DNA from 2 places in the Streptomyces lancefieldiae genome. Region 2 is predicted to be linked to the other one. Evidence: riboswitches for the same ligand, from Rfam matches in the RefSeq annotation. Region 2 holds a riboswitch; the other holds the start of a gene.
What was found. A riboswitch is a leader RNA that binds a small molecule or an ion and turns the genes downstream of it on or off. The one in region 2 is predicted to bind cobalamin.
Positions count from the first base shown of each region.

Region 1: it holds a riboswitch for cobalamin, as region 2 does, so the genes downstream of both, RM812_RS10410 (cobalamin biosynthesis protein) here and RM812_RS32845 (ABC transporter substrate-binding protein) in region 2, are expected to answer to the same signal.

Region 1 covers NZ_JAVRFH010000008.1:59,708-63,889, forward strand. The annotation lists gene RM812_RS10400 (inorganic phosphate transporter) at 1-586, shown strand, start outside; gene RM812_RS10405 (hypothetical protein) at 620-841, shown strand; cobalamin riboswitch at 981-1,121, shown strand; gene RM812_RS10410 (cobalamin biosynthesis protein) at 1,224-2,189, shown strand; gene RM812_RS10415 (cobyric acid synthase) at 2,186-3,694, shown strand; gene cobN (cobaltochelatase subunit CobN) at 3,691-4,182, shown strand, end outside.
Region 2 covers NZ_JAVRFH010000049.1:49,542-53,723, forward strand. The annotation lists gene RM812_RS32830 (TerD family protein) at 1-125, opposite strand, end outside; gene RM812_RS32835 (BlaI/MecI/CopY family transcriptional regulator) at 292-678, shown strand; gene RM812_RS32840 (M56 family metallopeptidase) at 685-1,617, shown strand; cobalamin riboswitch at 1,681-1,866, shown strand; gene RM812_RS32845 (ABC transporter substrate-binding protein) at 2,045-3,055, shown strand; gene RM812_RS32850 (FecCD family ABC transporter permease) at 3,091-4,089, shown strand; gene RM812_RS32855 (ABC transporter ATP-binding protein) at 4,086-4,182, shown strand, end outside.

The sequences.
Region 1 (4,182 bases), on a different contig from region 2:
GCTGGGCACCTACCTCGGCGGCTGGCGCATCATCCGCACGATGGGCAAGGGCCTGACCGACCTCCAGCCGCAGCAGGGCTTCGCCGCCCAGACCAGCGCTGCCACGGTCATCCTGGCCTCCTCCCACCTCGGCTTCTCCCTCTCCACCACGCACTCGGTCTCCGGCGCGGTGATGGGCGCCGGCCTCGGCCGCAAGGGCGGCGTGGTGCGCTGGTCCACGGCCACCCGGATGTTCGTCGCCTGGGGTCTGACCCTGCCGGCCGCGGCCCTGGTCGCCGCGCTGGCCGAGTGGGTCTGCGGCTTCGGCGACTGGGGCACGGCGCTCGTCGCGGTCTTCCTGATCGCCTCCAGCGCCGCCATCTGGAAGATCTCCCGGCGCGAGGTCGTCGACCACACCAACGTCGTGGACGTCGACGAGCCCGAGCAGGCCGGCGTGGTGACCACGGCGATGGCCGCCGTGTCCCCGCCCCCGACGGGCGTGACCGAGGAACTGGCGGCCACCCTCCCCGCCACCGCCACCCTCCCCGCCACCGCCACCGCCACGGCGCCCGACGCCAAGGCCCCGTCGGCCGCCACCACCGTCTGAGCCCGCGCCCCGGTACGAAGGAAGAGAACCTCCATGAGCATCGACTGGGCAGCCCTCGGCTCCGTCTTCGGGGTCAGCCTCGTGGTCACCGTGGCCCTGGTGGGCCTGTTCACCCTCGGCATCGTCGGCCTCTCCCGCCAGGAGCGGGCGTCGGCCGAAGGCGGCTCCGCGGCCCTCGCGGTCACCGGCGCGTACGCGTGCTTCGCGGCCTGCGCGGCGGCGGTGGCGTACGGGATCTACCTGATCGTCGCCTGAACCACCGCGCACGCCCGTGAGGCGGGGTGCGGGACGGACTGCAACCGTCCCGCATCCCGCCTCTCTTCGTGCCGGCGCACACCGCTCGTGTGTGGGCCTTCGCACACTCCCCCGCCGCAGGTCAACGCCAGGTTGACGGGTGTTCGCGGGCCGTGGTGGACTTCCGGAGCCATCTACGGCGGCAGGAGAGGAAGCCCGGTGCGAATCCGGCGCGGTCCCGCCACTGTGACCGGGGAGCGGATCCCCGGGAGCCAGGAACTCTCACCGCCGGTCTCTTCGAACCAGGGCGTGGACACCCTGAGTGAGGACACGACGCCATGCTCGGCTGCCGATCGACGTTCAGCTCCAGGTACTTCCCTGACCGCGTGACCGGCTGAGCCCCATGCGAGCCGAACGCGTCTTCGCGTACGGCGCCGCCGCCGGCCTTCTCGGTGACCTCCTCCTCGGCGACCCGCGCCGCGGACACCCGGTCGCCGCGTTCGGCCGTGCCGCCGGTGCCGTGGAACGGGTGCTGTGGCGGGACCACCGAGGCTGGGGCGCGCTGCACACCGCCGTGTGCGCCGGTGGCGCCGCCCTTCTCGGAACGGCCGCCGCCCAAGCCGTGCGCCGCTCCCCCGCCGCCTCCGTCGCGCTGACCGGCGCCGCCACCTGGGCGGTCGTCGGCGGCACCTCGCTCGCCCGCGAGGCGCGTGCCATCGGGCGGGCCCTGGAGACCGGGGACGTCGAGGCGGCCCGGGCCCGGCTGCCGCACCTGTGCGGGCGGGACCCGCAGGCGCTGGACGCCGACGGGATCGCCCGGGCGGTCGTGGAGTCCGTCGCCGAGAACACCTCGGACGCGGTGGTGGGCGCCCTGGTGTGGGGCGCCGTGGCCGGGGTGCCCGGGCTGCTCGGCTTCCGGGCCGTGAACACCCTGGACGCCATGGTCGGCCACAAGTCCGCCCGATACCGGCGCTACGGCTGGGCCTCGGCCCGGCTCGACGACCTGGCCGGCTGGCCGGGGGCCCGGCTGACCGCCGTTCTGACGACGGTGGCCGGCGACGACCCCCGCGGGGCCGTACGCGCCTGGCGGGCCGACGCCGGCCGGCACCCGAGCCCCAACGCCGGCCCCGTGGAGGCGTCGTTCGCGGGCGCCCTGGGCGTGCGGCTCGGCGGAACGCTCTCCTACGGCGGGCGGGTGGAGCACCGGCCCGTCCTCAACGGGGCGGCGGGACGCGCCGTCCGGGCAGGTTCCGGCGACATCGACCGGGCCGTACGGCTGTCCCGGCGCGTGGGCTGGCTGGCGCTGGGCGTGTGCGCGGGCGCGCGGCTGCTCGCCCGCCGGGTGAGCAGGAAGGGACGTACGTCATGAACGGTGGCCTCCTCGTCGCCGGCACCACCTCCGACGCCGGCAAGAGCGTCGTCACCGCCGGGATCTGCCGCTGGCTGGTGCGCCAGGGCGTGAAGGTCGCGCCCTTCAAGGCCCAGAACATGTCGCTCAACTCCTTCGTCACCCGCGAGGGGGCCGAGATCGGGCGGGCGCAGGCGATGCAGGCCCAGGCGTGCCGCGTCGAGCCGACCGCGCTGATGAACCCGGTGCTGCTCAAGCCGGGCGGCGAGCGGAGCAGCCAGGTCGTGCTGCTCGGCAAGCCGGTCGGCGAGATGAGTGCCCGCGGCTACCACGGAGGACGGCAGCGGCAGTTGCTCGGCACGGTGCTCGACTGCCTGGCCGAACTGCGGGGCACGTACGACGCGGTGATCTGCGAGGGGGCGGGCAGTCCCGCCGAGATCAACCTGCGCCGCACGGACATCGTGAACATGGGGATCGCCCGGGGCGCCCAGCTCCCCGTCCTCGTCGTCGGCGACATCGACCGCGGGGGCGTCTTCGCGTCCTTCTTCGGCACGGTGGCGCTGCTGTCGCCCGAGGACCAGGCGCTGGTGGCCGGGTTCCTGGTCAACAAGTTCCGGGGCGACGTGTCGCTGCTGGAGCCGGGGCTGGAGATGCTGCACGGCCTCACCGGGCGGCGGACGTACGGCGTCCTGCCGTTCCGGCACGGTCTCGGCATCGACGAGGAGGACGGGCTGCGGGTCTCCCTGCGGGGAACGGTGCGCGAGTCGGTCGTCGCTCCGCCGGTCGGCGAGGACGTGCTGCGGGTCGCCGTCTGCGCGGTCCCGCTGATGTCCAACTTCACGGACGTGGACGCGCTCGCCGCCGAACCGGGCGTCGTGGTGCGGTTCGTGGACCGGCCGGAGGAGCTGGCCGACGCCGACCTCGTGGTCGTGCCGGGGACGCGCGGGACGGTCCGGGCGCTTCAGTGGCTGCGGGAGCGGGGCCTGGCCGACGCCCTCGTCCGGAGGGCCGCCGAGCAGCGGCCCGTCCTCGGCGTCTGCGGTGGCTTCCAGCTCCTCGGCGAGCACATCGAGGACGACGTCGAGTCGCGCGCCGGGCACGTCGACGGGCTCGGGCTGCTGCCCGTGCGGGTGCGGTTCGCCCGCGAGAAGACCCTCACCCGGCCCGTGGGCGAGGCCCTCGGCGAGCGCGTCGAGGGGTACGAGATCCACCACGGGGTCGCCGACGTCGCAGGCGGTCACCCCTTCCTGGACGGTTGCCGGGTCGGACAGACCTGGGGCACGCACTGGCACGGTTCGCTGGAGTCGGACGGCTTCCGGCGGGCCTTCCTGCGCGAGGTGGCCGCCGCCGCGGGCCGCCGCTTCGTGCCGGCCCCCGACACCTCGTTCGCCGCGCTGCGCGAGGAGCAGCTCGACCGGCTCGGCGACCTGATCGAACAGCACGCGGACACGGACGCGCTGTGGCGGCTCATCGAGTCCGGCGCGCCGCAAGGACTGCCCTTCATTCCACCGGGAGCGCCCGCATGAGCACAGTGTTGTTGTTGTCGACCGCCGACACGGATCTGCTGGCGGCCCGCGCCGCGTCCGGTACCTCGTACCGGATCGGCAACCCGACCCGGGTCGACGTCCGCGAGGAACTGCCCGCGCTGGTCGAGGGCGTGGACCTCGCCGTCGTACGGCTGCTCGGCGGCAAGCGGGCCTGGGAGGACGGGCTCGCCGCGCTGAAGGCGTCCGGCATCCCGACCGTGCTGCTCGGCGGCGAGTCCGTGCCGGACGCGGAGCTGATGGCGGAGTCGTCGGTGCCGGCGGGGGTCGTGGCGCAGGCGCTGCGCTATCTGGTCGAGGGCGGCCCGGACAACCTCACGCAGCTCGCCCGGTTCCTGTCGGACACCGTGCTGCTGACCGGCGAGGGCTTCGACGAACCGCAGCGGATGCCGGAGTACGGCGTCCACGGCTCCCGGACCGTCGAGGAGGGCCGCCCGACGGTCGGCGTGCTGTTCTACCGGGCCCATGAG
Region 2 (4,182 bases):
TCGAGGTCGTAGTCGGTGCCGGTCGTGGTGCGCACGTCCCAGCCCAGTCCGACCAGCACGGCGGTCAGGCCGGGCGCCTCCTTGCTGAGCGAGACGTTGCCGCCCTTGGCGAGGGAAACTCCCATGGTGTACTCCTCCGTCACGTCTGCCGATCAGTTCTGCTGCTCAGCTCTGCCGGTCAGTTCTCTGATCATGTCTGATCACGTCCGCAGATAATCTACAGCACTGTAGAAGATGGACTTCTATACGATGTGGCCTCGGAAGACGCACAGCGGCGGAAGGAGGCGGGCCGTGACGGATCACCGGCGTCCGCGGCGGCGGGGCCAGGGCGAGCTGGAGGCGCTGGTGCTGTCGGCGCTGTGCGAGGCGGACGGCCCCGCGACGGCCGGCTGGGTACAGGAGCGACTGGGGGGCGACCTCGCCTACACCACGGTGATCACGATCCTGACCCGGCTGCTGGAGAAGGGGGCGGTCGGCCGCGAGCGCGCGGGCCGGTCCTTCGCCTGGACACCCGCCTCGGATCAGGCGGGCCTGGCCGCGCGGAAGATGCGCAAGGTCCTGGATGCCGAGAGCGACCGGGAAGCGGTGCTGGCCAGCTTCGTCACCGGCCTCGACCCCGACGACGAGCGGCTGCTGCGCGAACTCCTGGGTCACGCAAGTGACGCGGGGGAAGACTGACGACTCATGGGGGTCTTCGTCTTCCTGCCACTGGTCCTGCCGTTGACGGCATGGCCGATCGCCCGGCTGGCGGAACAGCATCTGCACCCGCGGACGGCGACCGGACTGCTCACCGCCGTGGCCGCCGTGATGGCCCTGTGCAGCACCGTCTGCCTGGCCCTGGTGATGGTGGTGGGCACCGCGCAGCTGCCGGGCAACCCACTGCCCGACGGCTGGTCGGATCCCGAGGTCCGGGCGGCGGTGCCGTACGACGAGATCGTCGGCAAGGCGGCGATCCCGGCGCTGTGCGCGGTGGTCGTGGCCTCGGCGCGGGCCCTGTGGCGGCACGGCAGGGTGCGTCGCCGTGCCCACCGCGCGCTGGCCGGGCTGCCGGGCACCGGGGTGGCCGTACTGCCGGACGAGGTGCCCTACGCGTACGCGCTGCCCGGCGGACACCGGGACCGTGTGGTGGTGAGCACGGCCCTGCTCGACTGCCTCGAACCGGCCGAGCGGCGCGCACTGTTCGCCCACGAGCGGGCCCATCTCGCCGCCCGGCACCACCGCTTCCTGCTCGCCGTCCGGCTCGCCGCGCTGGCCAACCCGTTCCTGAGGCCCCTGCGGACCGCCGTGGCCTACACGGCGGAGCGGTGGGCGGACGAGGCGGCCGCCCGGGCGATCGGCAACCGCCGCGCGGTGGCGACCGCGATCGGCAAGGCGGCCCTCGTCTCGCGGGGCACCCCGGTCGCCACCCTCGCCGGTCTCGCGGCGCCCGGCCCGGTGCCGCGCCGGGTGGCCGCCCTGCTGGGCCCCGCGCCGGCGGTCCGCACCTGGCCCTCGGTGTTCACCTCCGTGGGCCTGGCGGCGTGGGCGGCGGCCGCCGGAACCGCCGTGTCGGCGATGTCGTCCGCGAACGCCGCCGTCACCATGTTCCTCATCCTCCGCGCCGCGACGCCCCTGTGAGCAACGCCAGGACGTCCGTCGGCCGCGGACGGTCGGCCGCCCCCCGGAGGCGAGGTGACCCTGTGGTAGCTTGCGGGAGCCAGTCGAACCCACCTGGTGGGTCAGGGAATCCGGTGAGAATCCGGAACTGACGCGCAGCGGTGAGGGGGACGGGCGGGACACGGGCCACTGGGCGGCACAAGCCGTCCGGGAAGGCGTCCCGTCCGGTCGATCCCGAGTCCGAAGACCTGCTGGCACCCGCGCCCGCGTACGGCGCGGGCCGCACCGTACGAACGGGCTTCGCGTATGAGCCCTCGACGCCAGAGGATCTTCCTTGCCCGCAGCGCGCCCCGTCGGCTCCCGCCGCCCTCGCGGCTCCCTCCGCTTCCGCCGCGTCCTCCGCTCCCTCTCTTTCCTCCGCTCCCGCCGTTCGTTCCGCGGCCCCGTCCTGCTGGTGTCCGGCGCCCTGCTGGCCTCCGCCTGCGGCTCCGGGGGACCCGCCGCCGACTCCGCCGCGGCGGGGGCGACGGCGGCCGGTTATCCCCGCACCCTCAGTGACTGCGGGCAGCACCTGAAGATCACCGCACCGCCCCGGCGGGCGGTCTCCCTCAACCAGGGCACCACGGAGATCCTGCTCTCGCTCGGCCTCGAGGACCGCATGGTGGGCACCGCCACCTGGACCGACCCGGTCATGAAGGGCCTGGAGAAGGCGAACGCCGACGTGCCCCGGCTCGCCGACGACATGCCGTCCTTCGAGACGGTCCTGGACGCCGAACCCGACTTCGTCGCCGCCTCCTTCGCCTCCACCCTCGGCACCGGCGGCGTGGCCACACGTGAGCGGTTCGCCGAACTGGGCGTGCCGGCCTACCTGTCCCCGTCCGACTGCGCCGGCAAGGACAACAGCGGCGACGGCGACGGCAGCCGCGGCGAGCCACTGACCATGGACACCGTCTACGCCGAAATCCGCGACCTGGCCCGGGCCTTCGACGTCGAGCAGCGCGGCGAGGAGCTGGTCGCCGACCTCAAGGCCCGGATCGACAAGGCGACCGCGGGCATCGACGCCTCCGGCGTCACCCTCATGTACTGGTTCGCCAACTCCACCTCGCCCTATCTGGCGGGCTGCTGCGGCGCCCCCGGAGTCATGACCCGGGCGGTCGGCGCGCGGAACGTCATGGACGACACCCACGAGGAATGGCCGCAGGTCGGCTGGGAGACCGTCGCCGACCGCGACCCCGACGTCCTGGTCGTCGGCGACCTCACCCGCAAGTCCCAGACCGCCGAGACGGCCGCGAAGAAGATCGAGTTCCTGGAGACCGACCCCGTCACCAGGAACATGACCGCCGTCAGGAAGAAGCGGTACGTGCTGCTCAGCGGACAGGCCATGAACCCCACCGTCCGCACCGTCGAGGGCGTGGAGAAGCTCGCGGCGGCGCTGCGCTCCTACGGGCTCGCCAAGTGACCTCCGGCATACGCGCGACCGGCCGCGGCCACCTCGTGTGGGCGGGGGCCGGAATCGTCGCCCTGTGCGCCTCCGTGGCCGTGGCCGTCACCATCGGCCCGGCGGACATCGGCGTCGGCGAGGTGTGGTCCGTGGTCGCCGCCCACCTCGGCGGCACCGGCGCCGCGGACGTCACGCCGATCCGTGACGGCATCGTCTGGGACCTGCGGCTGCCCCGCACCCTCCTCGCGGCGGTGTGCGGCGCCGGACTCGCCGTCTGCGGGGCCGTGCTCCAGTCCCTGCTGCGCAACCCGCTCGCCGATCCCTTCGTGCTGGGTGTCTCCTCCGGCGCCTCGACCGGTGCCGTCCTGGTCGTCGTGCTCGGCGTGGGCGGCGGTGCGCTGTCCGTGTCGGGTGGCGCCTTCATCGGGGCGGTGTGCTCGTTCGCGCTGGTGATGCTGCTCAGCCACAGCCTCGGCGGCACCACGGACCGGGTGGTGCTCGCGGGCGTGGCGGCGATGCAGCTGTTCTCCGCGCTCACCTCCTTCGTGGTGATGACCGCGGCCGACGCCGAGACCACCCGCGGCGTGCTGTTCTGGCTGCTCGGCTCGCTCGGCGGCGCCGGCTGGACGGACGTATGGACCGCCATGGCGGTCCTGGTGCCGGTCCTGGCCGTGTGCCTCGGGTACGGCCGGACGCTGGACGCCTTCGCGTTCGGTCAGGACGCGGCGGCCACCCTCGGCGTCCACGTCGCCCGTACCCGGCTGGTGCTGCTGTGTGCCACCGCCCTGCTCACCGCGGCCCTGGTCGCCGCGGCCGGCGCCATCGGCTTCGTGGGCCTCGTACTGCCGCACGCCGTACGGGCACTGACCGGCCCCGGGCACGTCCGGCTGCTGCCGGTCTGCGCGCTCGCCGGGGCGGTGTTCCTGGTGTGGGTCGACACCCTGGCCCGTACCCTCCTCGAACCCCAGGAGGTCCCGGTGGGCGTGGTGACCTCGCTGATCGGCGTACCCGCCTTCGTGCTCGTGCTCCACCGCACCCGGAGGGCACGATGACCCTGAGCGCCGAGCGGGTCTCCCGCGCCGCCGGTGGACGGCTGATCCTGGACGGCGTCAGCCTGAGCCCGGGGCCCGGCGCCACGACCGGCC